DNA from 4 places in the Pseudoalteromonas sp. GCY genome. Region 1 is predicted to be linked to each of the others. Evidence: predicted binding sites of a transcription regulator. Region 1 holds the regulator's gene; each other region holds the start of a gene.

Region 1 (8,111 bases):
TTCTTTATCGCAACGTCTAATGGAAGATTATGCAGTGAAAGAGGGTGCAAACGGCGAGTTTCTGAGAAGCGTTTTATCAGGGTTTGATCGTCACTGTCTAAATAAAACAGGGTAGGTTTGGCGAAGCCGGGTAAGTATTCAAGAATGTCATTAAACTCGTCCTGTTCTTTAGGCAAGTTTCTAACATCAATGCTCACTGCAATTTTATTATAGTTGTCTGAAACACTGCGGACTAAAGACGGCAGCAAATTGACTGGAATGTTATCTACACAATAGTAGCCTAAGTCTTCCAATACTCGAAGCGCTACAGATTTACCAGAGCCTGAGCGGCCACTGATAATGATAAGCTCGAGTCCTTTTTCTTCATCACTCATCAAGTTCACCTTGGATCACTGCATATAACTCATCGTCACTTTTTGCTTGCCTAAGCATTTTGCAAAAAGACTTGTCTTTGAGTGTATCAGCAATCGCCGCTAAGGTCTTCAGGTGCTGTCGATTATCACCTTCGGGTACGATGAACGCGACAAAAATATCGACAGGCTGCTTATCTATGGCTTCAAACTGGATCCCTTGCTCGCTGACAAGTACCATTGCAAGGATTTTATCCAAACCTTCAAGTCGACCATGGGGAATGGCAATGCCTTTACCGATCCCTGTGCTGCCTAATTTCTCTCGCGCCATTAAGGCGTCCAAGATAGCATGCTGACTGGTATTTGGAATTTGGCTATGAGCCAGTTCGCTGATGTATTCTAAAATACGTTTTTTGCTATTAAAAAGGACCGCAGCTTTACTGCAGTCCTTGTTCACTAATTCACTTAATTTCATCTTAGTGTCGAGTAAGCTTCTCTTTGTGTTTAATAACTTGACGATCTAGCTTGTCGATAAGGCCATCAATTGCGGCATACATATCTTGATGCTCTGTTGATGCAAATAGCTCGCCGCCGTTTACGTGTAATGTTGCTTCTGCTTTTTGTACTAGCTTCTCGACATCAAGGATCACATGCACATTATTGATATGATCAAAGTGCCTTTCTAGCTTCGCAAACTTGTTGGTGACATAGTCTCTTAATGAGTCAGTAATTTCTACATGGCGACCAGTTAGATTTAGTTGCATAAGCATTTTTCCTTCTTGGGTTTTACGTCTTATATCAAGCTTTTACGCTGATTTGACGGTGGAATGGCTAGGGATTCACGATATTTTGCAATCGTGCGTCTCGCTACCTTAATTCCTTGCTCAGCTAAGATATCTGCAATTTTGCTGTCACTCAATGGCTTAGCGGTATTTTCTGCAGCTACCAGCTTTTTGATAAGTGCTCTAATTGCTGTAGAGGAGCACTCACCTCCATTTTCTGTACTTACATGGCTAGAGAAGAAATACTTCAGCTCAAATATTCCCCGAGGTGTATGCATGTATTTTTGTGTTGTCACACGGGAAATTGTGGACTCATGCATCTCAACCATTTCAGCAACATCATTTAGCACCATAGGGCGCATTGCTTCGGGGCCATGTTCAAAGAATGCCTGTTGTTGTTGCACAATGCAATTGGTAACTTTTAATAAAGTATCATTTCGGCTTTCTAAGCTTTTAATAAACCACTTTGCTTCTTGTAAATGTGAGCGAATAAACTGACTATCCGTACTGGATTTCGCCGTTCTAGACATCGCAGCATAATGGTCATTTACTCTTATTTTAGGCATAGCATCAGGATTTAGCTCTACGACCCAACGACCTTTTACTTTTTTCACCGATACATCAGGGATCACATATTCAGGCTCTTCATGAATAATGCTTGCAGCTGGTTTTGGGTTAAGGCTATGAATTAACGTCATGACCTCTTTGAGATCGGCTTCTTTAAGGCGCGTTTTCTTTGCCAAAGTTCGATAGTCACGGCTGGCAAGCAAGTCGATATGCTCTGTCAGGATCATTTTCGTTTCGGCAATCCATGGCGTATCTGGGGCGAATTGATTTAGCTGAATACACAAGCATTCTTGTAAACTACGCGCTGCGATACCGACAGGGTCGAAAAGCTGAATACGTTTGAGCACGGCTTCGACTTCATCCAGCTCAATAGGCTCTTCGCTACTTTCATCATTAATGCTTTCTAAAATGTCTTCGCAAGACAGTGTTAAAATGCCTGACAGGTCGACCGCTTCAATAATCGCAATCGCAATAGCTCTATCTGTTGGACTAAATGGCGTCAGCTCAAGTTGCCACATGAGATAGTCGTGGAGAGATTCAGAGGTTTCCCCTTGATAAACATTATCGTCATCGGGAAGTGGGCCTGAGCTTGCAGCGGGTGCTGCACTCATATACTCGTCCCAAGTGACATCCATGGCAAGGTCATCGCTCACAGTGTCTTTGCTCATGGCGGTATCTGAGTCTATCTCATAGTCACTAACCTGCGCTTCATCGCCTGAATCTTGATTGTCGTCAGCACTGCTCTTTTCTTGACTATGTTGGTCAGCGTTTTCGCCGTCAGTATTATCACCTTCTTCCACTTCTAACAATGGATTGCTGTCTAATGCTTCTTGTATTTCTTGTTGCAGATCCAATGTACTAAGCTGCAGCAAGCGAATGGCTTGTTGCAGCTGTGGAGTCATTGTAAGTTGCTGCCCCATGCGCAGCTGTAATGATTGCCTCATGTATCTCTAACAATCCTTTTTAACAGTTATTAATACTACGTCTTAACTATAGCTTGAATTGTTCGCCTAGGTAGACATCTCTTACGGTTTGATCTGCCAAAACATGTTCTGGCGTGCCTGCAGCGATTAACTCACCGTGTGAAACGATGTAGGCTTTTTCACATACGTCCAGTGTTTCTCTAACATTATGATCGGTGATAAGCACACCGATACCGCGGTTTTTTAGGTGCTCTATGATTGTCTTTATATCTAACACCGAAATAGGATCAACACCAGCAAAAGGTTCATCTAACAAGATAAACTTAGGATTAGCGGCTAAAGCGCGAGCGATTTCTACGCGTCTTCTTTCGCCTCCCGACAATGCCATGCCCTGTGAGTCGCGAATGTGTTGAATATTAAACTCATCCAGTAACTCGTTGAGTTCAGCTTCTCTTTCAACTTTAGATAAGTCTTTTCGAGTTTCTAAAATCGCCATCAAATTTTGATAGACCGTGAGTTTTCTAAAGATTGAAGACTCTTGCGGTAGATAGCCAATACCAAGTCGCGCGCGGCTGTGCATCGGTAGCAAAGTGATATCTTCGTCATCAATCTGAATAAAACCTTTGTCGCTTGGTACTAACCCTACAATCATATAAAAGGTGGTAGTTTTACCTGCGCCATTTGGGCCCAATAAGCCTACAATGCTGCCAGCTTGAACACTTAAGCCAACATTTTTGACGACCTGACGGCCTTTATAACTCTTTGCTAAACCAGTTGCTTTGAGCTCGCTCATTGATTGTTACCTTCTTCCTGCGCTTTTTTATCTTTTGCGTCTTTTTTGTCATCTACAGGAACAAGGATGGTTCTTACACGGGAATCTTCTTGGTCTGAGCGCTCAGCACTGATCAATTGCTTTTCAATGTCATAGGTGATGACTTGTGCATTGATTTTTTGCCCAGTTTGATTGATTTCCGCATCGCCAGAAATGACTAAGGTGCCTTTCGCAACGTCGTAACGAATTTCTTTTGCTTTGGCTTCTAGCAAATTACCATCAGGTTGACGTTCACTGAAAATAGCAGGGCTGCCAGTTGCAACAAGCAGTTGCTTGTTAGTACCAAGCTCCGCGCGTCGGTGGACTTCTAGGCGATCGGCATTTATTTTTCTGTTGCCATGAATAATAACAACATTCTGTTCAAAAATACCGATGTTGCTTTGCAGTTGAGCTTGCTGACGGCCAGCATCAATAATGACTTCATTTTGTTCTGCAGCAACTGCTAGAGTAGAACTTGCAAGCAAGCCTATGAAAACTAGTTTGTTAATGATTTTACTGGTCATAATAAATTGTCTTTGTGTGGTTGATGAGCTCGATCACTTGCTTTTGTAGATCCGCATGCAGTCCTTTACCTGTGATCCTAAGACTAGGACCCGTGATAACGACAGGGTGTTCCGATTTCATCAATTTTTGCTTAATTTCAACTCTTACATTATCGGCATTGATATCGGTGATCATGGCGTTAGGCGTTAAATTCTTTGCCAGCACATTGCCTTCTAATATCAAGGTATTGTTTTCGTACAGTGTTGCTTCTAATGCACTTATTTGCCAATTCTGTTCACCGTTATATAAGGTGAAAATGGGCTTTTCAAAGTGACTAAAGCCAAGATCTTGATACAACTCCATCTTATCAGCAGTTACCTGATAGTTTAATAAGCCATTTTCACTATAGGTCGTTTGCTGAAGCGTGGTTGCAACATAATCGGGCTTAGCTAACGGTTCATCTTCTTTTGCTGGATCCGCCTCTGATGGATTAAACATGGGCGACCACATCCATACCATTAAAGAAGCGAAAACAATGAGTAAGATGACACGCAATACGGTCATGTACTTGATCCTTTGGAAGTCAGTAAGTGATTTTGGCTGAGCATTAGAAGATCAGTCAATTCTCTCACAGCACCAAAACCACCAGGCATCAAGGTCGTGTAATGGGCGATATGTTTAACAAGAGGATGTGCATCATTGACGGCAACGGCAAAACCGACTCGTTCCATTACGGGTAGGTCTGGACCGTCATCACCAATATATGCAATTTCGTCATCACTAAGGTTGAGCTTAGTCTTCAGTTCATCATATGCCACTAACTTGTTTTCTTGGCCTTGGTAAATGTAAGTTACATTTAAACTAGTCATGCGTTGCTGAACTATTTGTGAATGCCTACCTGTGATAACGGCGACTTCGATACCACTATCAATCAAGGCCTTAATACCAAACCCATCTTTGGTATTAAATGCTTTCAGTTCTTCACCATTATTACCAAGGTATATACGGCCATCTGAGAATACGCCATCAATATCGCAAATCAATAATTTGATTTGTTTCGCTTTTTCCCAAGCTTCAGTTGAAATCGTCTGATATAAATCTTCAAATTGCATTACAGCACCCCCGCTCTAAGTAAATCTTGCGTATTCAAGGCGCCAACCGGTATGTTGTTTTCGTTTACCACAATCAAGCCATTAATTCGTTTGGTTTCCATGATATTGAGTACCTCTGCTGCGAGCATATCGGCGCGTGCTGTCGTACTTTTAGCCGTCATAACTTGCGTGATTGGGGTGGTGTGAATATCGACCTTTTGTTCAATAATACGGCGCAAGTCGCCATCGGTAAAAATACCTTGTAATTGCGAGCTTTCATCTACGATTGCCGTCATACCTAAACTTTTAGTTGACATTTCAAATAAAGCTTCTTTAACTGTGCAATGACTATTGACCATAGGGATTGCATCCCCTTGATGCATGACATCAGCAACGGTTAGTAGTAGACGCCTTCCCAAACTACCACCGGGGTGGGAAAGTGCAAAATCATCAGCCGTAAAGCCTCTGGCTTCAAGTAGCGCAACCGCGAGCGCATCACCCATCACTAGCGTTGCTGTGGTGCTGGCCGTGGGTGCAAGTCCTAGTGGGCACGCTTCTTTTGATACTTTGACACAAAGATGGACCGTTGCATTACGAGCCATTGTAGAGCTCGGGTTGCCCGTCATAGAGATTACCGGGGCACCTAAACGCTTAATCACAGGCAGGATAGAGATCACCTCTTGGGTTTCCCCTGAGTTGGAGATCATCAAAACCACATCATCTTTGGTGATCATACCCAAGTCGCCGTGACTTGCTTCTCCTGGATGAACAAAAAATGCTGGGCTGCCAGTACTTGCGAGTGTCGCTGCGATTTTGTTACCGATGTGGCCGGACTTACCCATGCCAATCACGATGATGCGACCTTGACAGCCAAACATAATTTCACAGGCTTTTACAAATTGCTGATCAACAAACTGTTGCACTTCTTCTATTGCTGCAAGTTCGGTAGCAAAAACTTGATTTGCAGAATCAATAAATGGGTTCGTTGTCACAAGGCTTCCTTAAATGATGTAGTAAATATAACCGACGAAGCTTGCGACAAGTATGCCACCTTCCAAGCGGTTGATGCGGCGCTGACCTGTTAAGCTGAGGCTCATTAGGATAAGCAGCAGTGTCGCGCCAAGCATAATAAATATATCACGTGACGCAATATTGGCGTCGAGGACGGATGGGTTAATGATCCCAGCAATTGATAGCACTGCCAATATATTAAAGATGTTCGAACCAATAATATTGCCAAGCGCTAGATCGTCCTCCTTCTTTAGTACGCCAGCAACACAAGCTGCAAGCTCGGGTAAACTAGTACCAACGGCGATAATGGTTAATCCTATTAGCAGGTCACTCATGCCAAAATATTTGGCGATATCAACCGCAGCGCCAACGAGATAGTCCGCGCTAATGGGCAGTAAAATCATACCCACGATTAACCAGAAAACGGCTTTTTGAGTTGGAATATTATTTGGTACTTCTTCACAGGCTTCACTTACAAATGGGTCATCATTATCTCCACCACCACGCTTGGTGATAATGATAAGTGCAAGAAGAAAAGCGGCGAAACCGACTAATAATAAAACACCTTCTACGAAACTAAAGTGGTTATCACTAACGATGTACCAAGCTGCCAATGAAACGATGACTAACAGCGGCATTTCGCGGCGCAAAATACCAGAGCCAACGGAGAGTGGCCTTAATAACGCGGTGAGACCCAAAACGAGTAAGATATTGGCGATGTTAGAACCTATGGCATTGCCCACGGCGGTGTCTGTTTTATCTGCAAGAGCGGCTTGCGCAGCAACCATCATTTCTGGTGCTGAAGAACCCATGGCCACGATAGTTAAACCAACAATTAATGTTGGCACACCAAAGTTTCGTGCAAGAGCGGCCGCACCAAAAACAAAGCGATCAGCACTCCAAACCAGTGCAATAAAGCCAAGAATGAGAATAACAAACGATAAAACCATGAACCTCTAGCCAATAGGATTAAAATTTCGATAGATACTACCAAAAGCGCTCTGGAAAGTATAAGCAAACCGTTACATTTCACTACTTACAAAATTTTACCAAAACGATTTTCCATCTTGTTTGAAAAAAAAGTATCATACTTGGATGAATATAGTCTGGATCTGGAGAGCGACTTGTCGCAGTCAATTGTAGAAATCAAGGATGTAACCTTCTCTCGGGGTGAAAGGATCATCTACAAAAACATGAGCTTTTCCGTACCAAAGGGCAAAATTACCGCAATAATGGGGCCGAGTGGCATTGGTAAAACCACCATGTTGCGATTAATCGGTGGTCAGCTTAAGCCTGATAGCGGTGATATTCTTTTTGCTGGAAACAGTATCCCTAATATGTCACGAGCAGCTTTGTATCAAGCTCGAACGCGCATGAGCATGTTATTTCAAAGCGGTGCTTTGTTTACTGATATGAGCGTGTTCGACAATGTGGCATTTCCTCTACGCGAGCATACCGAATTATCTGAAGAGTTAATCCGTTTAGTGGTGCTGATGAAGCTCCAAGCGGTTGGTCTTCGTGGTGCAAAAGATTTAATGCCGGCAGAGCTTTCTGGTGGTATGGCAAGACGCGCGGCTTTAGCGCGTTCTATCGCACTTGATCCTGAATTAATTATGTACGATGAACCGTTTGCAGGTCAGGACCCGATCTCCATGGGCGTTCTAGTTCGGTTGATTAAGTCCCTTAATGAAGTATTGGGGTTATCGTCACTGATAGTAACTCATGATGTTACGGAAGTGCTGAGTATTGCCGACCACGTCGTTATTATTGCTGAGCAAGGTGTGATTGGTACAGGAACCCCTGAGCAGATGCTTGAACATGAATCGCCATTAGTGCAGCAGTTCTTACAGGGCCTTGCGGATGGACCTGTGCCATTCCACTTTAAAGCGCCTGATTATCAGCAAGCGCTGTTGCAAGGAGAGTGAGTATGGTCGACTTTTTACAAAAACTAGGCCACAAAACCCTCAGCCGTTTTGCTGCGCTTGGCCGTGCCACAACGATGCTTTTTGGTGCGCTATGTAGCTTACCTAATTTCCGAAAAGGCACGCCGCTGTTGATAAAGCAACTTTACA
Region 2 (8,111 bases), 580 kb from region 1:
ACCGACATTATTATCGCTGTTATCCCAAGGGTGAACTGAACCAAACATATTATATTTTACATCGGTTTTATAGTTGAGCTCCGTTGCGAAGTAATGATTAATCGCAGGCGTAAATGAGTGCAACCAAGAGGTCAGTTCAGGCCAATAATCAGGGCGAGAACCAGCGTCTCTTTTATCAATACCAAGATAGCGTGAGTCTAATCGACCTAGCGTATAGCCACGGTCACGCAACAGTTCTTTCCAAAATGCCGCAGTAGGAATATCTAGGTTGTTTTGAGCCACAAAGCCCTCGCTTAAGCCACTATATTTAGCAACGGCCTGTGTCACACTTTGCTTTTCTTGGGCGCCGATAAATGCGCCTTTGGCGAGTGCGGGAAGATACTGATCAACCGTATATTGTTCAACCTCTGCAAGTACTTCGAGTAAATCTTTATTTTGCAATTCAGAAGACAGCGCTTTGTGGTACCAAGCGGCGGCAGCGTAATACGGTAAACGGTTTGCCACTTCAACCGGACCTTCTCGTTTAATGCCGATTTCCGTAGGAGATACCAACACCACGCCATTGAGATAAAGCCACTGATTGTTTTGCATCGCGTGCGCAAGACCTGACACTCGAGTCGTGCCGTAGCTCTCACCAATCAGGTACTTAGGGGAAAGCATACGCTCATTGCGATGAATAAATGTATTGAGCCATTCGGCTAAGTACTTCACGTCCGCGTTGACGCCAAAAAACATCTTTGTTTGTTCGGCTTTACTAGGATATTTACCTTCAGCATTTTTGAGTACGCGAGAATAACCTGTGTTTACTGGGTTTACATAAACAATATCGGCAACATCTAGCACTGAATATGGGTTATCTTTCAAGCCGTAAGGTTGCAGTGGATATCCTTCGTCATCAATTTTTAATACTCTTGGGCCAGTATAGGCAATGTGCATCCACACGGAAGCAGAGCCTGGACCGCCGTTAAATGAGATCAGCAGCGGACGTTTGCTCATATCTTTGATTTTTGTGCGCTTGTAGTAGGTGTAATGCAACGTTGCAACTGCGTCGCCGTTTTCATTCCACACCGGCTGTGTGCCTGTTGTCGCGGTGTAGTTAATACGTTCACCTTTTATTTCGGCTCTATGCTCAGTTGTTATTTTATGATCTATCTCAATTGCGCGGTTGTGCTCTTCAGCTATGCTTGGCGCTGAGAGTAGGGCACAACTCACGAGCAATAGTGGTAGTAATTTTTTCATTGCTTCCTCGGTATTACAGTAGGTATGTCTGCATTAAAGAAGTATTTCATCTGAAATTCAAAGCCATTGAGACAAACTCAACAAAAAAAACGGCAGGTTTGAAAGTAGGCTGTTGTAACCTCGTTTATCGAAAAGTAACGAATTTGAGCCGATTTGGTTTTTTTTAGTGCAAGATTCGCGTATATTTAGTACTTTATTATGTAGTAATAAAGTATTTAGCCCCGTTAAATTCTTGTTTCACTGCGCTTCTCGTTGTACTTAAGAGATCTCAATCCATGCAAAGAATTTTAATTGTTGAAGACAGTAAAGTCGTACAACAGGTATTGCGACACCTTGCTGCTCAGCATCTAGATGTCGAAATCGATTTTGCTTGGTCCCTCAAGGAAAGTAAGGACTTCTTAGCACAGCACCAATATACATTGGCGCTGGTAGATTTAACGCTGCCCGATGCGATGGACGCAGAGGTCGTGCAGCTCACGCTCAGCCACAAAATTCCTACCGTGGTGCTGACCTCAAAAATAGATGAATATAGTCGCCAGCAAATGCTTGAAATGGGCGTGGTGGATTATGTGATTAAAGATAACCGTGATTCATACCTATACGCGGTCAAGTTAGCATCTAGACTGTTGAGAAACCAAGGTTGCAAGGCGCTGATCGCCGATGATTCTGTGATCAGTCGAGCGGTAATGAAGCAAATGCTTGAAAAGCAATTATTTACAGTGCTTGAGGCGCAAGATGGCGAACAGGCACTGGAGATGTTGCTATCTGACCATGAAATTAAGCTACTGCTGACAGACTTTGCGATGCCGACGATGGATGGCTTTGAGTTGGTGAAATCCGTTCGTAATAGTCGCGGACGAGATGAGTTGGCGATTATTGGTCTGTCTGGCGCGGGAAGTCATGGTTTGTCAGCAAAGTTTATCAAATATGGCGCCAATGACTTTTTGGCAAAACCTTTTATGAGTGAAGAGTTTCATTGCCGCATCATGCAGACGATGGAGCAGCTCAATTTGATTGCAGAAATCAAAGAATATGCCCATCGAGACTATTTAACAGGACTTTATAATCGCCGTTATTTCTGTCAGCAAGCAGAGCGTTTAATCAAGAACAAACCGAGTCAGCATATATTGGCATTGTTAGACCTCGATCATTTTAAATCTATTAATGATCAATATGGTCATGAAAGCGGTGATGATGTACTTAAACAAGTTGCTGATTTACTGCGTAGTGCATTTGGTCACTACATTGTGGCACGTATTGGTGGGGAAGAGTTTGCTTTGCTTATTCCAAGCTCAGATATGAAGATGGCAAAGCACATGCTAGAAGACTTTAGAGAGCGCCTTGCGCAGCAAGCATTCAAAATTCCTGAGGGTAAGCATTATTGCACCATCAGTATTGGCCTCGCGGCTTGCCAATCAAAGAGTCTAAGCGAAGTAATGCGCAAGGCTGATAAAGCGCTCTACAAAGCGAAGGACAAACAACGCAATTGCGTTATCGCGCATTAGCTTTTCGTTATTTGGGTGTTTATGCACCAACTCAGTTCAGACTTAATATCAATGCACCTAGATGGTGCATTTTTTATGCGTAAAATTCCATCTTCAACTTTAATTCATTGTTAATTAAGGAATAAAAAATTTGGCACAAAGGTTGGATTACTGCATACAACAGGATCAATTGTCCTAAGGGGACTCAGCATGAAAATGATAAGTGCAATAATAAAGCCATTTAAACTTGATGAGGTACGTGAAGCGTTAGCCGATCTGGGGATTGAAGGCATGACGGTTGTTGACGTCAAAGGATTCGGACGTCAGCGCGGACATACCGAACTATATCGCGGTGCAGAATATCAAGTCGATTTCATTCCAAAAATAAAAATAGAAATTGCGACGTTAAGCGAAAACGCCGAGCGCGTTGTGGAAACGGTTACAAAGGCTGCGTTCACTGGAAAAATTGGTGACGGAAAAATCTTTGTTTACGACTTAGACCAAGTTGTTCGGATCCGTACCGGCGAACTTGATGAAGAAGCCATTTAAGGGGAGCCAAGCAATGGAAAATACAATAATAGAACTAAAATTTTCATTAAACACTTTTTACTTTCTGATCTCTGGCGTCTTAGTTATGTGGATGGCTGCTGGATTCGCTATGCTTGAAGCGGGATTAGTACGCTCAAAAAATACCACTGAAATCCTTACCAAGAACGTCGCACTGTACGCTATTGCTTGTACTATGTATCTGCTTATTGGTTACAACATCATGTATGTCGATAATGCCGAAGGTGGGGTTTTACCAAGTCTTGGTGCGCTCATTGGCAGTGCTGCTAAGGATGCCGACCATGCACTGCAATCCGACTTTTTCTTCCAAGTTGTATTTGTTGCAACGGCTATGTCAATTGTCTCGGGCGCTGTTGCTGAGCGTATGAAATTATGGGCGTTTTTAGCATTTTGTGTGGTGTTAACTGGTTTTATCTACCCGTTAGAAGGCTATTGGACGTGGGGCGGTGGTTTCTTATCTGAGCTTGGCTTTGTTGACTTTGCCGGCTCTGCCATTGTGCATGGTGCCGGTGCTGCTGCGGCACTAGCGGGTGTCTTGTTACTTGGTGCGCGCAAAGGCAAATATGGTAAAAATGGTGAGATCTATCCAATTCCTGGTTCCAACATGCCACTGGCTACACTAGGCACCTTTATTTTGTGGATGGGGTGGTTTGGCTTTAACGGTGGCTCTCAACTGTTCCTTGCCGACAAAGAAAATGCCATCGCGGTTAGTCAAATCATGCTAAATACCAATGCGGCGGCGGCTGCAGGTGCGGTTGCTGCACTGTTGGTGTGTAAATTAATGTGGGGCAAGGCGGATTTAACTATGGTGCTTAATGGTGCACTAGCAGGTCTGGTGACCATTACCGCTGAGCCTGCCTCTCCAACACCTGTATTAGCGCTTATCCTCGGTGCCATAGGTGGTGCATTGGTGGTGTTTAGCATCGTTGCGCTAGATAAAGCAAAAATTGATGATCCTGTCGGTGCTATCTCTGTTCACGGTATATGCGGTGCGCTGGGTGTGATGATGGTACCATTTTCAAACTCAGACGCTACTTTCCAAGGTCAGGCTGTGGGACTTATCACTATTTTAGGTTTTGTTTTCATTGCTTCTTATATTGTCTGGAGTGTATTGAAAGCGAGCATGGGGATCCGCGTTGGCGAAGAAGAAGAGCTAAGCGGTATGGATCAACATGATTGTGGCGTAGATGCCTATCCCGAGTTCGTGACAGTTCGCGGACAGTAATACCAATTTGGCTCTCGGTCAATATTGTAAAGTTCTCGTTGTCTAAACAAAGTGAGTCCAGTAGGGCTCACTTTTCTTTATAAATATTATTCTACTTTCAGCAGTTGTTAATTTAGGTTACCCTACCATCTTGCGATTCATTTTTTAGTTTTACTTGGGTCATGACGGATAAAAAGAAACGAACACCTACCAACAAATCAAACGTCAAAGCGAACACTTCGCGTAAAAACAATACCCAGCAAAACGGTTCTAAGATGCAAAGAGTTAAAAGCCGTGTCCTGAGCACGTTGTGGTCTTTCTTTTGGAAGGGGACTATTGCGGCGATATTCCTTGTTGCAATCTATATCATCTACTTAGACGCGAAAATAAGCCGGCAGTTTGAGGGCAATAAGTGGGAACTTCCCGTTCAAGTTTATGCCAGATCGATGCAGTTTTTTCCTGATCAGTTCCTTAATGAGGATGAAGTGCTGTGGGAGCTGAAGCGGCTTAACTATTCTCGTGTAAATCGTATCAGCCGTACCGGTCAATATACCGTTCAAGGTCGCACAATCACCATTCATCGCCGCGCGTTCGAATTCTACGATGGCCCAGAAGTGGCGCGTATTTTTACGCTTAATTTTGCTGGTAAGAAGCTTGCCAATATTGTCGATAATCAAGGTCGGCGCTTAGCTGGGGCTCGCCTAGAACCAGTGCAAATTGCTCGGATCGGCAATGAATCGCGTCAAGACAGAGAGTTTGTTCCGTTCGATAAATTCCCTAATATTTTAAAAGAAACACTGCTGGTGGTAGAAGATAGAGACTTTTACCAACATCATGGGGTTTCTGCGCTGTCTATTTTGCGTGCATTGTATGCCAACATCAAAGCTGGGCGAACAGTGCAAGGTGGCAGTACGCTCACGCAACAGCTCGCAAAGAACTTTTATCTCACCAGAGATCGCACCTTAGTCCGCAAGGTGAATGAAGCATTCATCGCATTGATTTTAGATTTCCGTTACAGCAAAGATGAAATCCTTGAAGCCTATTTAAACGAAGTGTTTTTGGGACAAGCCTATAATCAAGGCGTTCATGGTATGGGGCTTGCGGCCGATTTTTATTTTGGTAAGCCAGTGGACGAGCTTGAGTTTGACCAAGTCGCGATGTTAGTCGCGATGGTTAAAGGGCCGTCTTTTTATAACCCAAGGCGCTACCCTGAGCGGGTAATGGAAAGGCGTGATTTAGTCCTGAGGTTAATGGTGGAAAATGGCCTTATCACAACGCCTGAGTATCGCGCAGCGCTGGCAAGGCCGATTGATGTACAGCCTTTAAAAGCGAGCCGTATGCAGTCTTATCCTGGATATTTGGAGTTGGTGAATCGCGAGTTAAAGAAACTCGTGCCTGATGATGACATTGTCGACTCTGGGATTCGGATTTTCACCTATCTCGATTTACAAAAACAAACGGCGATGGAAGATGCCGTTAAAAAGGGCTTACCTTACTTAGAGCGCCGCTTTAAAACGGAAGATCTAGAAACCGCGATGCTGTCAGTTAATGTTGAAAAAGCGGGGGTATCGGCGTTAGTTGCTGGTCGTCAGTTGAAGTTTTCAGGTTTTAATCGGGTATTAGACACCGAGCGTAATATAGGTTCACTGGTCAAGCCCGCTATTTATTTGAGTGCTTTGTCGAATCCAAACTACCATTTGGGCATGCTGCTTGATGACAGTCCCCTTGAAGTGACAGACGGTTCAGGTAAGGTTTGGTCTCCAGAGAACTTTGATCATAAATTCAGAGGCCAAGTGCCAATGTTTGAAGCGTTCAGCAATAGCATCAATATTCCAGCAGTAAACCTTGGTTTGGATGTGGGGGTTAACCGAGTCGCACAAACTTTGAATGACCTTGGTGTCTCTAAGTCGATTCCACTTTATCCTTCTTTATTATTGGGCGCGTTAGAGCTATCCAGTTTTGATATTGCAGAGGCGTACACCACACTTGCTGCAGATGGTAAGCAGAGCGAGTTGACCAGCGTCATGGCTATCACCGATTCACTGGGTAAGCTGGTATACGAACATCCAGTACAAAAAAGCCAAACGCTAGACAGCGATGCGGTATACATGACGAAATACGGTATGAAGCGTGTAACTAAAAAAGGCACGGCAAAACGCCTCAATCTTCACTTCCCCTCAATTCAACTTGCAGGGAAAACGGGGACGAGTAATGATTTAAGAGACAGCTGGTTTGCAGGTTTTGACCAAAATACGGTCACTGTTGCTTGGATTGGTCGCGATGATAACAAGCCAACGGGATTAACGGGCAGCCAAGGTGCGCTTGAGCTCTATATTCGCTATCTTAAACCACTAAATCCACAAGCGATTGTTGATGAGCGTCCAAAGTCCATTCGCTGGGCGTTTGTCAATCCGAAAACGGGTAAGCAGTCGCCTCCGAGTTGTGGTCCTGTATTGCAGCTACCTATTAGAGAGAGCATGTTCGAACCAAGACCTAGGTGTTGAGCAAACTATTGGCTGCTAGAGTTTGTTAACTCTAGGGCCTGTCTAGCACAGCCTCTAAGCTTTAAATTTATCGATTTCTTTATTTAAAGTTTGTGAGAGCTTGCCAAGTTTTTGTGCATCGCTCTGGGTCGCTCTTGCGGAACCCAGAGTATGCTGTGCTAAGTTACTGATCTCAGATGATTCATTCAATGCGTGTTCGGTCGCTTGGGTTTGTTGTTGCACTAACTGACTGATCAGTTTCCCTTGTTCATCTATGTCTCGCATGCTTTGCTCTGCGTGCTGAAGCACTTCATTGGTTTCATTCGCGGCGATAACACTTTGCGCCATATTGTCTTCACTGCTGCGCATTTTGTCTTGCGTGTCTCTGATGCAGCTTGTAAAGATTGAATAATATTGTGTATTTCTTCCGTTTGTTGCTGCGTTCTCTGCGCAAGCGTTCTAACTTCATCCGCTACCACCGCAAATCCTCGGCCTTGTTCACCTGCACGAGCAGCCTCAATTGCGGCATTGAGCGCGAGTAAATTGGTTTGCTCGGCAATCTCTCTAATCGCGGAGCTCACCTGACTAATGTTTTGCGTGTCTTCCGCGAGCTTGTCTAAGGCTGCACGACTTTGTTGAAACTCAGCTTGTAGTTCGGTCATTTGCTGTGCAAGGGCTGTGGTATTGATGCTACTTTGCTTTACTTGTTTGGCTGCTACGGAGGCCAGCTCTGTGGCGCTAAATGCGGCATCCTCAACCGAGCGAGCGGACTGCGCCATATTCTCGAGTGAATGGTGGATAGACTGGATTTTATTCTCCTGCTGGGCGACGTCCTTCTCAGTATCTTGGCTTATCTTATTGAGTGTTCTTGTTGCTTGCTGTAGCTCGTCATTACTTAATCGAACGTTACCAAGTAAAGAAATAAAGGCATGTAGTACCGCATTAAATTGTTCAATAATTTGGCTAAGCTCATCGGAGCCGGTTGTCTGTGCTTTGATGCTTAAATCCCCTCGAGAAGCGCTCTGCGCGACATGTGAGAAAGTCGTGATGGTGCCCATGACCGAAGAGTAAAAGCCAACCATAAGATAAATAGCGATGATCAGTGCGAGTAGTGAAGCCAAGGCAACGGTGTTT
Region 3 (8,111 bases), 1.7 Mb from region 1:
TTTGTTTGGTCGGTATCGTTGATGTGAGTATTAAGACTATGTAAGACTGGATTTAAGCGACTTAGCCTCAGCTTGCACCGAATCCGGACCGTTCTCAATAACATCGTTGAGCGTTGATATAGCCGAATCATAATCTTGAATTTCGATGTAAGCTTTTGCTAAATCTAATTTAGCGGCAAATCCTTCATCCTCTAAATCAACATCCGTAGTATTTTCTCCCGCTAATAGCTCTTCAAAATCGCCAAGCCCAACGTCCATATTTGCGCCAACGTAAGGTTCAACATCGCTATCAAGATCGTCGCTTTGTTCAAGTAGGTCTTCAATTTCTAAGTAGTCTTCTGAACCTTCGGCGTCCGTAGGTAGCGCTTGGACTTCCCCTGCGACCAATTCGTCTTGTAACAAGCTATCGAAATCTACTTCAAAATCTTCTGCATTTCCGGCGTCAAAGTCACTGGGATCCTCCAGTTCGCTGAGTAGAGCATCGAAGTCTGCTTGGGTAAAGTCAGCCATAAATTCTTTTTCAATTTCGGCTTCATTGACCTCTGGTAATTCAGATTCTGTTTGTGGCTCAGAAAGTAGAGTTTCCAAGTCATCTTCATCGTTTAATTCTGGCAGAGCCTCTTCAATTTCAAGATCTGGCTCGTCTTCAAGCAAAGCCTCTTCGTCAAAATCTGCGTTTAACTCTGGCAGCTCGTCTTCGATTTCCAGTTCAGGTTCAGACTCAAGCGTATCACTTGCAGCTTCTTCGACTGGCGCTTCAGGCTCACCTTCAAGCAGAGCCTCTTCATCAAAATCTGCAGTTAACTCTGGCAGCTCGTCTTCGATTTCCAGTTCAGGTTCAGACTCAAGCGTATCACTTTCTGCTGCTTCGATTGGTGCTTCAGGTTCGTCTTCAAGCAAAGCCTCTTCATCGAAATCTGCGGTTAACTCTGGCAGCTCGTCTTCGACTTCCAGTTCAAGTTCAAGTTCAGGTTCAGACTCAAACGTGTCACTTTCGGCTTCTTCTAGTGACGCTTCTGGCTCGTCTTCAAGCAAGGTATCTTCGTCAAAATCTGCAGTTAACTCTGGCAGCTCGTCTTCGACTTCCAGTTCAGGTTCAGACTCAAGCGTATCACTTTCTGCTGCTTCGATTGGTGCTTCAGGTTCGTCTTCAAGTAAAGTCTCTTCGTCGAAATCTGCATTTAACTCTGGCAGCTCGTCTTCGATTTCAAGCTCAGACTCAAACGTGTCACTTTCTGCTGCTTCGACTGGTGCTTCAGGTTCGTCTTCAAGCAAAGTTTCTTCGTCGAAATCCGCACTAAATTCAGGCAAGTCATCTTCATCAAAGCCAGAGATTTCATCGTCGAGAAGATCGTCATCAAGCCCATCTTCGATATCAAATTGAGCGTCATTAGATAATGCTTCTGATAATGTTTTTTCGGTTTCGCTTTGCGAGTCTGTAGTTTCAAGCTCTTCGCCAAGCTCCAGCTCAGGGTAACTCTCTAGCTCTGCGCTTGGTTGCAGATCTTCTTCATCAAGAAACTCTTCTTCTGCCAGTAAATCCACTTCGTCATTAAGTGGATCATCTCCCAGCTCAATTTCAACTTCTTCATCCGAAAAGTCGTCTTCAAGTTCAGCATTCAACTCAAACTGTTCTTCGGCTTGAAGCTCCTGTAATAGCTCATCAACACTTTTTAAATCAGGATCTTCAAATTCACTGTCTTCGTCAGCTTGAACATTCTCATCACTAAAATCTGCTTCATTGGCTAGATCGGACTGTAATGTATCTTCCACCGGTTCTTCAGGTGATTCCGGAATAGCATCCTCTTCATCCAACATACCCGACAAGTGCCCTGACTCCGTTTGCTCAGACTCTACTGAAGGCTGTTCAGACCCCAGTTCAGGCTCGTCAGATTCTTCTTCAAGCTCTGGTAAAGTATCTTCTGCCGTTTCCTCTAGTAATGCATCGAGTTCGTCATCTGCCGGCTCATCAACTTCCTCTTCAAGCTCTGGCAAAGCATCTTCTGGTGTTTCGTCAACTAATGCATCGAGTTCGTCATCTGCCGGCTCATCAACTTCCTCTTCAAGCTCTGGCAAAGCATCTTCTGGTGTTTCGTCAACTAATGCATCGAGTTCGTCATTTGCCAGTTCGTCAGATTCTTCTTCCAGCTCTGGTAAAACGTCTTCTGGTGTTTCGTCAACTAATGCATCGAGTTCGTCATGTGCCAGTTCATCAGATTCTTCTTCCAGCTCTGGTAAAGTATCTTCTGCCGTTTCCTCTAGTAATGCATCGAGTTCGTCATCTGCCGGCTCATCAACTTCCTCTTCAAGCTCTGGCAAAGTATCTTCTGCCGTTTCCTCTAGTGATGCATCGAGTTCGTCATTTGCCAGTTCATCAGACTCATCTTCCAGCTCTGGCAAAACATCTTCTGGTGTTTCGTCAACTAATGCATCGAGTTCGTCATTTGCCAGTTCAGCAGACTCATCTTCCAGCTCTGGCAAAACATCTTCTGGTGTTTCGTCAACTAATGCATCGAGTTCGTCATTTGCCAGTTCATCAGATTCTTCTTCCAGCTCTGGTAAAACGTCTTCTGGCGCTTCATCTAATAAAGCATCGATATCATCACCTGCTAGATCATCGGACTCTTCTTCCAGTTCCGGCAACGTATCTTCCTGCGCTTCATCCAATAAAGCATCGATATCATCACCTGCTAGATCATCGGACTCTTCTTCCAGTTCCGGCAACGTATCTTCCTGCGCTTCATCCAATAAAGCATCAATATCATCACCAGCTAGATCATCGGACTCTTCTTCTAATTCCGGCAACGTATCTTCCTGCGCTTCATCCAATAAAGTATCAATATCATCACCAGCTAGATCATCGGACTCTTCTTCTAATTCCGGCAACGTATCTTCCTGCGCTTCATCCAATAAAGCATCAATATCATCACCAGCGAGATCATCGGACTCTTCTTCTAATTCCGGCAACGTATCTTCCTGCGCTTCATCCAATAAAGCATCAATATCATCACCAGCGAGATCATCGGACTCTTCTTCCTGTTCCGGCAACGTATCTTCCTGCGCTTCATCCAATAAAGCATCGATATCATCACCTGCTAGATCATCGGACTCTTCTTCTAATTCCGGCAACGTATCTTCCTGCGCTTCATCCAATAAAGCATCAATATCATCACCAGCGAGATCATCGGACTCTTCTTCCTGTTCCGGCAACGTATCTTCCTGCGCTTCATCCAATAAAGCATCGATATCATCACCGTCAAGCGTATCTGGCTCTTCGTTAATTTCAGCTAATGCATCGTCTTGCACTTCATTTAACAGGGCATCAATATCATCACCCGCAAGCTCAGTGCTTGGCTCCTCAAAATCAGGCAGTGCATCATCGTCAGCATCTTGAGAGGCATCAAGTAGCGCATCGATATCATCAGCATCGACCAAGCTCTCACTATCAAAATTGCCGCTAAATTCAGGCTCTTCATCTAGCGCACCGTCAAGGATTGAATCGATATCATCGTCATTTGCAACAGCACCCGCTTGCTCATCAGCGAGTTCTTCGCTCAGGGCTGCAAGGGCATCATCGCTAACATCAATTTCTTCATCTTGAGACTCGTTGAATAAATCATCTAGATCGCTGTCACTTAAGATATCTTGGCTATCATCAACATCAAGCGAAACTTCATCGCCAGCTTCATTGAAGCTCTGTTGCATAAAGTCTTCGTCATGATCATCACCAAACGAAATATCTTCGTTTAGCAAGCTATCCAGTTCATCTTGATCTAACGTGTCATTTCCTTCATCGAAGTCGTCATCAAGTGAGTCAAAGGTAATCTCATCGTCTTCAGGTAAGATATCGTCATCTAACTGTACGCTTGCGCCTAGCGCGTCTTCATCGTCGCCCATTCCGATATCAAGTGGGTCTGGCTCAGGGTCAAATGCAGTCGCAGCGGTTGCAGCTCCCGCCGCCGCAGCGCCTGCAGCCACGGATGGTGTTTGCGGAAGAAAATCGTCGTCATCTGTCGACGCTTGAGATTGGTTTCTCCGGCGTAGGAACATAACTAATCCAGCAATTGCCAGTAGTGCTGGTAATGTGGCAAGTAACGCAATTCCAGCTGGCGAGCTAAAGAATGCGCTTAACTCGCTACTTTCTTGCGCTTTTGCCTGAGCCGCCTGCTGGTCAATCATTTCATTTTGCAAGTCAATAACAGCCTTGAGCTGTTGCTGGATTTCGCTGTCTTTACCAAGTTGGGTACGAACCGTTTGAAGTTCAGTAGAAATAGCGCCGAGCTGCTGCTTTAATTTATTGTTTTCAGATAGGATTTCTTCAACATTGCGCACCGAGGATTTGAACTCTTTTTGTAAGTCCATCAGACGCATGTCCTGTTCCATCTTTAAAGAGCGCAGTTGATTAGTCAGGTCTTCTTTTGCTTCTTCTACATCGACTTTGCGAGCTTGTGTAACCTTTTTTTCAGCTTCGTTTATTGCATTTGAGTTCAATAATCCCTTACGCTTCATTTCCCAAAGTTTGTCATCTTGATCCGACTTTTGCTTTGCCAACTCAGGGTTAACACTGCGAATTTCATTGATGGTAGGAATACGTAAATACGCCCCATCCTGCATATGGTTGAGGTTTTTATCTAGAAATGAATTAGGATTTTTATCGTAAAGCGCCTTCATCACCTGATAAATGGTGACCGAGTCATCTGGTCGCACTTTTTGTGCTATCCGCCACAATGTATCCGTGGGTCTGATAGGCCCTATTGAGCGACCTTGAGCCCCATAATCAACCCCTTTAGGGCCTTTTAGCACTACCCCCTCTTGGGTATATACTGGTGTGGCAATCAGTGCGAATACAAAGATACTAAATAAGGCTAAACCGCGCATGCCGATCCTTTACTCAAATGTTTAACACCCGTTAAACGACGTTTTATTATTATGGCTTTGAAGCAAGCTCTATTCCAAATGCAAACTATAAACCAGATATGTTGGAATATCCATTGCAACGTATTGAAAGTTAACATGGTTATAATGCTTTTTACTGATTTTGGAATAGCTGATATAGGTGAAGAATAGTCAAGTATTTGACTTAACGGCAAACTTCTTGGCAGAAGTTTGCCGTTATAGCGCAAATGAAGTAAGCAAAACTCTGCTTACTTTGCGATATCAATGGGTACTTATAGATAGCTTTCTATCAGGGCTTCTGCAATTTGGATGCTATTTGTTGCGGCACCTTTTCTGGTGTTGTCTGATACCACCCATAAGTTTAAGCCCAGTGGATGTGAAATATCTTGCCTTACACGACCTACATAGACGGTATCGTTACCACTTGCATCACTTACCGGTGTTGGGTAATCGTTTTCGTCTTCAATTAGCTCAACACCCGGCGCATCAGCAAGTAACTGCTTAACATGTTCAAGATCATAAGGCATGCGCGTTTCAAGATGAATGGCCTCAGCATGACCAAAAAACACAGGAACGCGAACCGCAGTCGGGTTCACCAAAACACTCGAATCGCCCAAGATTTTTTGCGTTTCCCACACCATCTTCATTTCTTCTTTGGTGTAACCATTTTCTTGGAATGCATCAATTTGAGGAATAACGTTAAAAGCGATTTGTTTGCTAAATACTTCGTTTTCCATCGGTCTTGCATTCATTAAGTTTGCAGTTTGCTTAGCCAACTCATCTACCGCTTCTTTACCTGCACCAGATACCGCTTGGTATGTTGAGACATTAATTCTGTCAATGCCATAGGCATCATAAATTGGTTTAAGCGCCACTAGCATTTGGATTGTAGAGCAGTTTGGGTTAGCAATGATGTTACGATTTCTAAAATCTGCAAGACTGTCTTTATTCACCTCAGGAACTACTAATGGAATATCAAAGTCGTATCTAAAATGTGAGGTATTGTCTATCACAATGCAGCCAGCTTCAGCGGCGATTGGTGCATATTTCTCCGACACGGAACCACCCGCTGAAAACAAACCGATATGGGCATTAGAAAAATCAAACTCTTCAACATCTAGGACTTCGATTTTTTCACCCATAAAGTCAATTTCTTCACCCGCGCTTCGGCTACTCGCGAGTGGGTACAATGTGTCTACAGGAAATTTTCGTTCCGCTAGTAATTCGATAATTTGCTTGCCAACAAGACCTGTTGCGCCAAGTACCGCAACATTATATTTTTGCGACATTATTTTTCCTCATTCTGTAAAATACCAACCACAGCACTTAACTCTTGTGCTCAGAAAAGCCAAGTTGGTAAAGCTTTTCACTGATTGGTGAGTCATTATTGACTGCAATTGTACTAAATTCTCGACGCACGGGATATGCTTTACGCAAGGTATCAAAGCCCAATGTGTTTAGCTGTTTTCTCATGATGCCATCATCACGACGAATGTCATAAACAAGATGCGCTAAATTGACAATATCCTGCTCGTTGGCAGTACTTTGCAACTGGCAGCCAGTGACACTTGGTTTAGGGAGAAAATCACTAATCGTTTTGCTAGCTGGTAAATCGAATTCTCGGCATACGGCTTCGTATAACATTTGCGTGCCTCGTGCCTTGCCTTCTAGCGTATGGCCGGCAATATGTACAGAGGCAAAACGAGTATATTGCAATAATGGCTGTAAAATATTCGGCTCATTTTCCCAAACGTCTAAGATCAGCTCAAGCGCTTGCCCCCCCTCTACCGCGTGCAAAAGTGCTTGATTATCGATAACATCTCCACGGCTTGCATTGACTATCACCGTACCCGGCTTTAATGCCGCTATCCGCGATGCATCAAGTAGATGAACCGTTTTATGCGGGCCCTGCTTAACTAATGGAACGTGAAATGTCACGATATCCGCGCGAGCCAATGCTTCATCTAAGGCTATGTGTGAATCCAATGTACCTGCTTGCTGCCTTACTGGATCACACAATAATATCGTAAGACCAAGCCCTTTAAGCTTTGACGCCAAACACGCGCCAATATTACCAACACCAATAATGGCAATCGTTTTATCTTGAAGTGGCGTGGAGGTTTCTTGTGCGTATGCAAGTAGAGCGCTTATCACGTACTCGGCAACGGCTATCGCATTACAGCCTGGTGCGCTGCTGAACGAGATATTGGCGCTCGCCAACAATGAGGTATCAATATGATCAATTCCTATTGTCGCAGTCCCCACAAATTTCAGTTTATCAGCATGCGCTAACAGGGCCTCATTGACCCTAGTAACTGAGCGAGTCAACAGAATATCGACATTTTTTAGCTCGTCAGGTTGAAGGTTACGGCCATCAAACCGAGTTACCTCCCCAATTTCGCAGAAGAATGACTCAACTAAGGGCATATTTTGATCGGCTAATATTCGCATGCGGGTTTCCTGTCACCTATTGTCTCGAGTACTCAGGCGATAACACATCGCCTGAATCGAGTTTAACATGGCAAGGTAGGCGACTAATAATAAAACCTTTTATTTTGTGTCACCGCTTTATTGCAACCAAAGGCAATTGCAAAAAACATCACGCAGCATACAAAAACCACAGCACCTTTTAGACTTAACCAGCCACCTGAATCAAGTAAAGGGCAAAACGTCATGGCCAACACATTAATACAGCACAGTAATAAGGCCCAACGAGTATAAGCACGGTAGCCAAGTAATGCAGCAAACAAACTGCTAAAAACATTAAAAAGCACCGCTTCAGGAAAGAGGTGAAAGGCCGACAACATGGCGGCAAAGGCCAAAATAGTCACTAGATAAAAAATACTTTGCTGCATCTTGTTTCTCCTTAACATGGACAGCAATATCAACCGCTACACAAGATCGTGGCGGTAAATCCTAACTCACATAGCTACCAAAAAAATGGACTGCATTTGCTACTCCTTAGCAATTCTTAAAAGCACCATTTCGTTGCTATGCTTAACCCAATTGTAGAAACATTAACGTGTATTTCAATGCAAATCAGACATGAAGTTTTGGCAATTATAATGCACATATTAGGCACTTCGCTGAAAGAAAATTCATGTGCATTTTCGTCACATTGCACTATGCCCATTACACTTAAATATCGGTCAGTAATTAATAACGTTGAAAATCCTCTTAGGTTGTAGATGGGGTTTAGTCAAAGTAACCTTCAA
Region 4 (8,111 bases), 1.8 Mb from region 1:
TGCTCAGCAATTGTTACGGTAAGTCCGCCATGAGTAATTGCCGCAGGCTGTAACTTGACATTTTTGCCGATAACGATAGTACCAGTGCGCGAGTTAACGATGATCTTCGCAGCGGTATCCGCTGGTTTGAATTCAAGATTCTCAAGCGTAGATAGATACGCAACGCGCTGAGACGGATCTCTTGGTGCAATTACTCGAACTGAGGCAGCATCCATCGGCTTAGCACTGTTTGGTCCAACAAGTCCATTGATAGTATCAGCCAAGCGTTTTGCGGTAGTAAAATCTGGTCTATTCAAGTTAAAGGTAATGTAATCACCCTGAGTAAACGGACTTGGTACCGCTCGCTCCACTGTCGCGCCATTTGCCACACGCCCTACTGTCGGGGTGTTGATCACAACTCGACTCCCGTCGGCACCATCGGCGCCCAAGCCACCAACAATCAAGCTACCTTGCGCGATTGCATACACGTTACCATCGACCCCTTTAAGAAAGGTCTGAAGTAAAGTGCCGCCTCGTAAGCTACCAGCACTACCAATAGATGAAACGGTAACGTCAATGGTTTGACCGGGTTTAACAAAAGGTGGTAGATCTGCGTGAACCGCAACAGCCGCAACATTTTTAATTTTTGGCTTTAAGCTTGCGGGCATCGTGATCCCAAAGCTATTCAACATCGCTTTAAAGCTTTGCTCGGTAAATCTGGTTTGCTCACCGGTACCAGGCAAGCCTACAACTAGGCCGTAGCCAACCAGTTGGTTTGAACGAACACCTTCAACCATACTGACATCTTTAACTCGCTCAGCAGAAGCCAAAGAAGAAAAACCAACCAACGTAATGGCCGCACCGATAAGCAAAATATTCTTAAGCATATTGTTCATTTTCAGCACCTTAAAACGGCATCAGCGCGCTCATAAAGAAACTCGTTAACCAACCTGCACTTTGCACTTCTTGCTGGTCACCTTTACCCGAATATTGAATTCTGGCATTTGCCACCCGATTAGACTCAACAGTGTTATCTGCCGTTACATCCTGAGGTCTTACCAACCCTTCTAAGCGAATAAATTCCTCGCCAGTATTAAGGGTTAACCACTTTTCGCCGCGGATCACTAAATTACCGTTAGGCAATACTCGGGTGACATTGACCGATATATTCCCGAATAAGCTATTTGACTGATTAGATTTCGAATCACCAGAGAAAGAAGAGCTGGATTTAGCACCAAACTGTATTGCTTCCTTCCCGATATTGATGGCATTGCCACCAAGACCAATCACAGGGTCTAGGCTTGAATCACTGGATTTATCCAGTTCAGAATTTGCAGCTTTGGTTGCCTGAGTCGTTTCTCTGAGCACAATAGTAATGATATCACCAACTCTTAACGCTTTTTTGTCAGCATAAAGATCATTGGAAAACTGAGTATTAAACAATGACCCTGTTGCCACCATTTGGGCTTGATTATCCTCGGGATAGATAGGTGCATAATACGGATCGTCACGCACCACATTTTTATTTTGTGTTGTACTACATCCAGATAATGCAGCGACCGTTACGATGGCTAAATATAATGCACGCATAATACCCCCTACCCAATTACAACTGTTGATTAATGTAGCTCAGCATCTGATCTACCGTTGAAATCACTTTTGAGTTCATCTCATACACACGTTGTGTTTCGATTAGATTTACAAGCTCTTCGGTCACATTAACGTTTGACGTTTCAAGTGCGCCTTGAACAACTTTACCTAGGCCTTCAACGCTTGGGTTACCCTGTACTGGTGCACCACTCACAGCAGTTTCTGTATAAAGGTTTTGTCCAATCGGCTCAAGACCTGATGGATTAATAAAGTCACTGATCGTCAATTGCCCAATGACAACGTTTTCAGCTTGTCCAGCAACACGGACCGATACTTCACCATCTTGAGAGATAGTGATTGATTGTGCATCGTCGGGTACGTTCATCTCAGGTAAAACTGGAAAACCAGCGCCAGAGGTAACAATCCGACCTTCTTCATCCGTCGTGAACTGACCGTTTCTTGAATACGCAGTTGTGCCATCTGGCATCTGAATCTCAAAAAAGCCCGGACCTTGGATCATCCAATCCAAAGAGTTTTCGGTACTTAACATATTACCTTGAGAAAAATTCTTTTGGTTGGCTACCACTTTGGCACCTGCACCAAGCATTAAGCCTGATGGTAGTTCTGTATCTTGAGAGCTGCGGCCACCTGGTTGATTGATGTTTTGATATAGTAAATCTTCGAATATCGCCCGACTCTTTTTGTAGCCAACGGTACTGGCGTTCGCCAAGTTGTTCGAAATAACTGAAATATCAGTTTGCTGAGCATCTAAGCCTGTTTTACTTATCCACAATGCCGGATTCATAATCTCTACCTCACTCTTAAACTATGCGTAGGAGCGAAGTGTGTCGCTCATCTATTTCTTCAGCTGTTTTCATCAGCTTAATTTGCATTTCAAATTGTCTTTGATGGTTGATCATATCGACCATCTCATGAACAGGATTGACGTTGGACATCTCTAAGAAGCCACTCATCACTTTTGCGGTTGGAGATATTTCACAAAAGCCACAGATCCCATCTTCTAACTTATCTTCTTTTGGTCTATAAAGGCCGTCATTGCCTTTTTGTAGCTTACTATTATCTGCTTCAATAATTTTCAGCCTATCAACCACCTCAAGAAAGTTAGCAGGGGCGCCTTGTGGACGCACTTGAATAGAACCATCGTCACTAAAAACCACTTTATCAACGGGGATAGGTAAAACAATAGGTCCACCTTCGCCAATAAGTTGACGCCCGTGAGCGGTGACTAACGCACCGTCATTACGAATGTTAAGCGTGCCGACTTTGGTGTAAGCTTCTTCGCCCGAGGCGTCAACTACACTTATCCACGACTTATCATCTACTGCAATATCAAGCTCACGGCCAGTTTCAACGATTGCACCGCCGGTCATATTAGTACCTGGGCGCTCCTGCATCGCGAAAACTCGAGTAGGTAGCCCTTCGCCAAACGCCTGCATTGAGCGCGCTTGTGCAAAATCTGCTTTGAAGCCAGTCGTGTTGGCATTAGCAAGGTTATTCGCTTTGAGTGCCACACCGCGCAAGCTTTGCTTAGCGCCTGACATTGCGATATACACCATTTTGTCCATGACGATGACCTATAAAATTCAAACTTAATCTAGTTAATGCAAGCACAGTGCCAAAGTGATGAGATGTTTTTGACGGACATAAAAAAGGCTGCCTTTGGAGCAGCCTTTGGAGGGCATAATATATTATCGGATCTGTAATATATTTTGTTGTAATGTTGAGTTAACCTCAAGCGCTCGAGAGTTCGCTTGGAAGTTACGTTGAGCACTGATAAGGTCGACTAACTCGTTTGTGAGGTTAACGTTCGATTGCTCTAACGCCGATGAACTAATACCACCAAGAGTACCTGTGTTTGGCTCGCCTGCAAGTGGCTCACCAGAAGATAGGCTTTTCTTCCACTCAGTATTACCGATCGCCTGGAGGCCTTGAGAATTCGGGAAGCGTACTAGCGCGACTTGCCCTAGGAAAGTCGAGTCACCGTTAGTGTATGAAGCCACTACTTTCCCATCAGTACCAATATCAATACCTGCTAATCGACCTACGGTTGCACCGTCTTGTTCCAGTGCTTTCACTTCAAATCGACCTGATGAATATTGTGTCGGTAACTTCTGAGCAGTGTTTGCTTCATCACGCCAGTTAACAACGATATCATTCGGGAAAGTTGCGCCATTTTCTAACAAGTTTGACATACCAATAGTTGGATCTGTCGCATCTTGAGGACCTGCTAAACTAAGTGGATTAAAAGTTGTTCCAGCGTTGTTACTAAATGTCAGTGGTGAAGCTGATGGATCATCCGCTGTTTGCGAAGGAATACCACTTGCATCAAAACGGAACACACTTACTGGGGTGTATGGCACTGGTGGCGTGGCGGTTGGGTCAATTTGCTGCGCGTTATGGTTAAATGGCTTATCGTCCATTGTTGCATAAGTTGACCATTGATTATCAGCTGTTTTTCTAAAGAACAGTTGTAATGTGTGCGACTCACCCAATGAGTCATATACCGTAATTGCCGTTCTTGAGTTATACGATGCACTTTGCGTAGGATCGAATGCAATCGTAGGTGGCTGTGCCGTGGCATCTAGGTTAAACGAGGTATAGATTTGCGATGTTGCACGAGGAGAACCCGATGCATCAGGAATTTGAACAGGTGATGTTGTACTTAGACTCAAAGACGTTGTATCACCTGTCGATGGATCGACCGGAAAACCTTGTAAGTAGTCACCCTTAGCATTCACGATAAAGTTATCTTTATTTAGTTTAAATGCACCAGCTCGAGAATAGGTGAAATCCTGCGACTGAAGAGAGTTTGACATGGCAAAATAGCCTTCTCCCTCAATCGCCAAGTCTAGCGAGTTTTGCGTAAACTTTAATGACCCTTGGTGAAACTGCTGCGCAACCATGGTCGTTTGTACACCATCACCATTTTTCGTTTTGCCAGAGCTAAAAACCGAAGATGCGTAAACATCAGCAAATTCTGCGCGAGACTCTTTAAAACCCGTCGTGTTCACGTTAGCAATGTTATTTGCTGTTACATCCAAGTCTTTTTGCGCGGCGGCAATACCTGTCAGTGCTATATTGAAACTCATACTCTCACCTCTAAGTTCTTAAGGTTAATTCTTTTAAAACTACTATGCTATTTCAGCAATATCAGTTAAGCGCACCGCGCCTTCTTTGGTATTAATGACGATGCCATTAGCACCATTAACATTAACACTATCTATATTTCTGAATGTGGCCGAAGGTAAAGTTTGATATTCACCTTCAATCATGCCTTCCGCTTTTATGGTGTATTCACCAGGGGGCATCATCTCGCCATCTTTATTCTTACCATCCCACTCGAAACGCACAGCACCTACACTTTGCTCACCAAACTCAAGCGTATTGACCAAGGCACCTGACTCATCATAAATATCCACGGATAGATTCTGAACCGGTTCCTGTACTATCACAGACCCTTTCGTAAGTGCGTCGTCGCCATGTTCCAACGTCGTTGATTCAAGTAGTGCTTTTTTACCAATCAGCGTTGAAGCTTGAAGCGCTGAGTTAGAAGTCATTGATGCAGCTAATGAGTCAAAGTTCTCATTTAGCTTGGAGATCCCCTCAGCCATGGTAAAGCTTGTCATCTGCGCGATCATTTGATCGTTGTCCGCAGGCTTACTTGGATCTTGGAAAGAGAGCTGTTGAGTAAGCAGCGAGAAGAAGTCTTCTTGCGATAGCTCATCTCTGGGCTTTTTCTCCTCGGCCTGTTTTTGCCTATCCCAGTAGAGTGAATCAACACCCGTTGAAGAAGTGGCATTTACATTATTACTCATCAGCTGTTACTCCCAATTTAGCGCTGGCCCAGTTGCAATGTTTTACTAAGCATTTGCTTTGCAGCGTCTGCAACTTGAACATTGGTTTGGTAAGAGCGAGAAGCAGAAATCATGTTTGCCATCTCCTCTACCACATTCACATTCGGTTTATAAATGTAGCCATTTGCGTCAGCACTTGGGTGGTTTGGGTTGTACTCAACTTGAAGCGGCTTATCGCTCTCAACCACACCTAAGACTTTTACTCCTACTGAAGATCCCGCAACATTGTTTTGGGAAGCTGCAGCTTTGGAAAGTTCAGCAGCAAATACAGGGTGTCTAGCGCGATACACGGTATCTTGACTAGAACTCACTGAGTTTGCGTTTGAGATATTACTTGCGGTGGTATTCAGTCGCACATTCTGTGCACTCATTCCTGAACCCGCAATATCGAAAACGTTATATAAACTCATAATTATGCCCCTTGCCCGCCGAGTGCCTTCTTAAGGCCACTGAACTTACCACCAAGAAATTGCAAACTGGCTTGGTACTCTAATGCATTCTGTACATACAAGTTTCGTTCCACTTGTATATCAACTGAATTACCATCACCTGTATCTGCTTGATTTGGCGAACGATATAGTTCAGATGAATTACTCATTTTGGTACCACCACTGAGGTGTTTTGCATCTGTTCTAACCATATCATTGCCGCTTCTTTGCATTGTCTTTGCCGCTTTTAAAGCACCAGCAAAGTCAATATCTTTAGCTTTGTATCCTGGAGTGTCTGCGTTTGCGATATTGCTTGCTAGAATTTCAGCGCGCTGTGACCGCAGCAGCATCGTATGCTGGTGTATCCCCAACGCTTTATCGAAACTAATTGCCATTATCTGACTCCAAAAAATTGACTCAGGTATGACAAAGCAATCTTTAGGCCAGTTTTAAAAATAAATTTATACTTTAAATTTCAATATGTTAAATTATTTTTTTGGAATAATTAACCTTGAACCAATATTGAGATTAAGGAATGAAGTAAATAAGAGGAAGCGTCTGAATAATTGGCGGCTTGGCTGAAGCAATTCACGGTTAAAAGGTTGGAGATAGTTATTAGAATTGCGTTACAAATTGCAAATGCTAGCTATAGCGACCGTCCCTGCCGCTATATGTGAGTATCAGGTCTTTTTCTGATAGATAATCCCTGGATTACAACGGATCATATTAAAATCATCACTCAAACCCGCCATCGATTCCGACGCCCCTAAAAATAAATAACCATTAGGATTTAGCGACTGAGCAAATTGCGAAATAATTTTGGCTTTCACTTCAGGTGAAAAATAGATCAGGACGTTACGGCAGAAAATAACATCAAACTTACCCATAAGCGCATAAGAATCCAACAAGTTTAGATGTCTAAAGCTAACCATTTTACGGATCGGTTCCACTACTTTGGCCATTCCATTACCACTATCCATAAAAAACTTCTTTCTACGCTCAGGCGATAACCCTCGCGCCAACGCCAGCGCATCATATTCAGCATTCTTACACATATCCAGCATAGTGTTAGAAATATCTGTACCAACGATTTGAACACCCATTTTTAGCGCGCCTGGGCTTTTGCTCACATATTCACTCGCAGACATTGCGATTGAGTACGGCTCTTGCCCTGATGAACTTGCCGCCGACCAAATCTTAACTGGACGTCTTAAGTCTTTAAACTCTGGTAAGATTTTCGACTTAATCAACTCAAACGGATAAGTGTCTCTAAACCAAAGCGTTTCATTCGTTGTCATGGCATCCACCACAGCGGCACGCAATTGCCGCTCATGGGGACTGAGTGTTTTAGCTACTAAAGACGATAGTGTTTCTACACCAAAGCGAGCCATCAGAGGAGCGAGCCGGCTTTTGACCAAGTACAATTTATTGTCACCCAGTACGATACCGCACTGCTGCTCCAAAAAGGTTCTAAATTGGTCGTACTCTTTTTGCTCTAAATGCTTATTTTCCAAGTGCTACCACCAGCTTTAATCACAATGAACCCATTTCTTAACCGCTGAGGCTAATTCATCTGGGTTAAACTTAGCAATAAAATCATCAGCGCCGACTTTCTCAATCATGGCCTGATTAAATACACCACTCAGTGAAGTATGGAGTATCACATGCAATGGCGCTAATTTTGGATCAGCTTTTATTTCAGCCGTTAGCGTATAACCATCCATTTCCGGCATTTCAACGTCAGAAATTAATAGCCCTACTCGCTCAGTGACATTATTTTGACAGTCCATTTCCGCAATTTCACGAAGCCTGATAAGTGCTTCTTTGCCGTTCTTCGCAAGCTCAGTCTGAACACCTAATGGCTCCAATGCACGTTTGACCTGATTACGAGCAACCGCGGAGTCATCAGCGATAAAGACAATACGTTCGCCTAAATCTTTTTGCATTTCACCATCAGAGACAATGTCAGCACTGACTTCTGTGTTGATTGGGCAAATCTCATTGAGGATCTTTTCTACGTCTAATATTTCAACTAGCTCGTTTTCAATTTCTGTGACCGCTGTCAAATAGGAATAACGACCTGCCCCAGATGGCGGGGGCATTATTTTTTCCCAGTTCATATTCACAATGCGTTCTACTGCACTGACTAGAAAACCTTGAACTGAACGGTTGTATTCTGCAATCACAATAAAACAGTTACGAATATCTTGAATAGGAGGTCCACCTACCGCAAGTGACA

Evidence for each region. The regulator sigma-54, encoded in region 1, starts transcription at its own class of promoters, with help from an activator protein. The targets are predictions, from matches to a motif close to GTTGGCACGNNNNTNGNNT.
Region 2: JJQ94_RS19650 (P-II family nitrogen regulator) is a predicted target of sigma-54. The motif match lies at 2,874-2,892, and genes of this name have one in related genera.
Region 3: JJQ94_RS10840 (FimV/HubP family polar landmark protein) is a predicted target of sigma-54. The motif match lies at 4,939-4,957, and genes of this name have one in related genera.
Region 4: JJQ94_RS11055 (flagellar basal body rod protein FlgF) is a predicted target of sigma-54. The motif match lies at 3,192-3,210, and genes of this name have one in related genera.

The regions. Positions count from the first base shown of each region.
Region 1 is NZ_CP068023.1:3,761,483-3,769,593, reverse strand. It holds gene rapZ (RNase adapter RapZ) at 1-374, opposite strand, end outside; gene ptsN (PTS IIA-like nitrogen regulatory protein PtsN) at 367-825, opposite strand; gene hpf (ribosome hibernation promoting factor) at 827-1,114, opposite strand; gene JJQ94_RS22350 (RNA polymerase factor sigma-54) at 1,144-2,643, opposite strand; gene lptB (LPS export ABC transporter ATP-binding protein) at 2,690-3,415, opposite strand; gene lptA (lipopolysaccharide transport periplasmic protein LptA) at 3,412-3,957, opposite strand; gene lptC (LPS export ABC transporter periplasmic protein LptC) at 3,947-4,501, opposite strand; gene kdsC (3-deoxy-manno-octulosonate-8-phosphatase KdsC) at 4,498-5,049, opposite strand; gene JJQ94_RS22325 (KpsF/GutQ family sugar-phosphate isomerase) at 5,049-6,020, opposite strand; gene JJQ94_RS22320 (calcium/sodium antiporter) at 6,030-6,989, opposite strand; gene JJQ94_RS22315 (ATP-binding cassette domain-containing protein) at 7,164-7,964, shown strand; gene mlaE (lipid asymmetry maintenance ABC transporter permease subunit MlaE) at 7,967-8,111, shown strand, end outside.
Region 2 is NZ_CP068023.1:3,177,233-3,185,343, reverse strand. It holds gene JJQ94_RS19660 (S10 family peptidase) at 1-1,239, opposite strand, end outside; gene JJQ94_RS19655 (GGDEF domain-containing response regulator) at 1,515-2,744, shown strand; gene JJQ94_RS19650 (P-II family nitrogen regulator) at 2,934-3,272, shown strand; gene JJQ94_RS19645 (ammonium transporter) at 3,286-4,515, shown strand; gene mrcB (penicillin-binding protein 1B) at 4,677-6,998, shown strand; gene JJQ94_RS24250 (hypothetical protein) at 7,053-7,262, opposite strand; gene JJQ94_RS19635 (methyl-accepting chemotaxis protein) at 7,250-8,111, opposite strand, start outside.
Region 3 is NZ_CP068023.1:1,291,529-1,299,639, reverse strand. It holds gene JJQ94_RS10840 (FimV/HubP family polar landmark protein) at 37-4,878, opposite strand; gene JJQ94_RS10835 (aspartate-semialdehyde dehydrogenase) at 5,169-6,185, opposite strand; gene JJQ94_RS10830 (4-phosphoerythronate dehydrogenase) at 6,223-7,347, opposite strand; gene JJQ94_RS10825 (DUF6419 family natural product biosynthesis protein) at 7,431-7,751, opposite strand.
Region 4 is NZ_CP068023.1:1,337,331-1,345,441, reverse strand. It holds gene JJQ94_RS11070 (flagellar basal body P-ring protein FlgI) at 1-866, opposite strand, end outside; gene flgH (flagellar basal body L-ring protein FlgH) at 886-1,569, opposite strand; gene flgG (flagellar basal-body rod protein FlgG) at 1,586-2,374, opposite strand; gene JJQ94_RS11055 (flagellar basal body rod protein FlgF) at 2,391-3,155, opposite strand; gene flgE (flagellar hook protein FlgE) at 3,279-4,679, opposite strand; gene JJQ94_RS11045 (flagellar hook assembly protein FlgD) at 4,722-5,405, opposite strand; gene flgC (flagellar basal body rod protein FlgC) at 5,423-5,854, opposite strand; gene flgB (flagellar basal body rod protein FlgB) at 5,857-6,267, opposite strand; gene JJQ94_RS11030 (CheR family methyltransferase) at 6,553-7,386, opposite strand; gene JJQ94_RS11025 (chemotaxis protein CheV) at 7,402-8,111, opposite strand, start outside.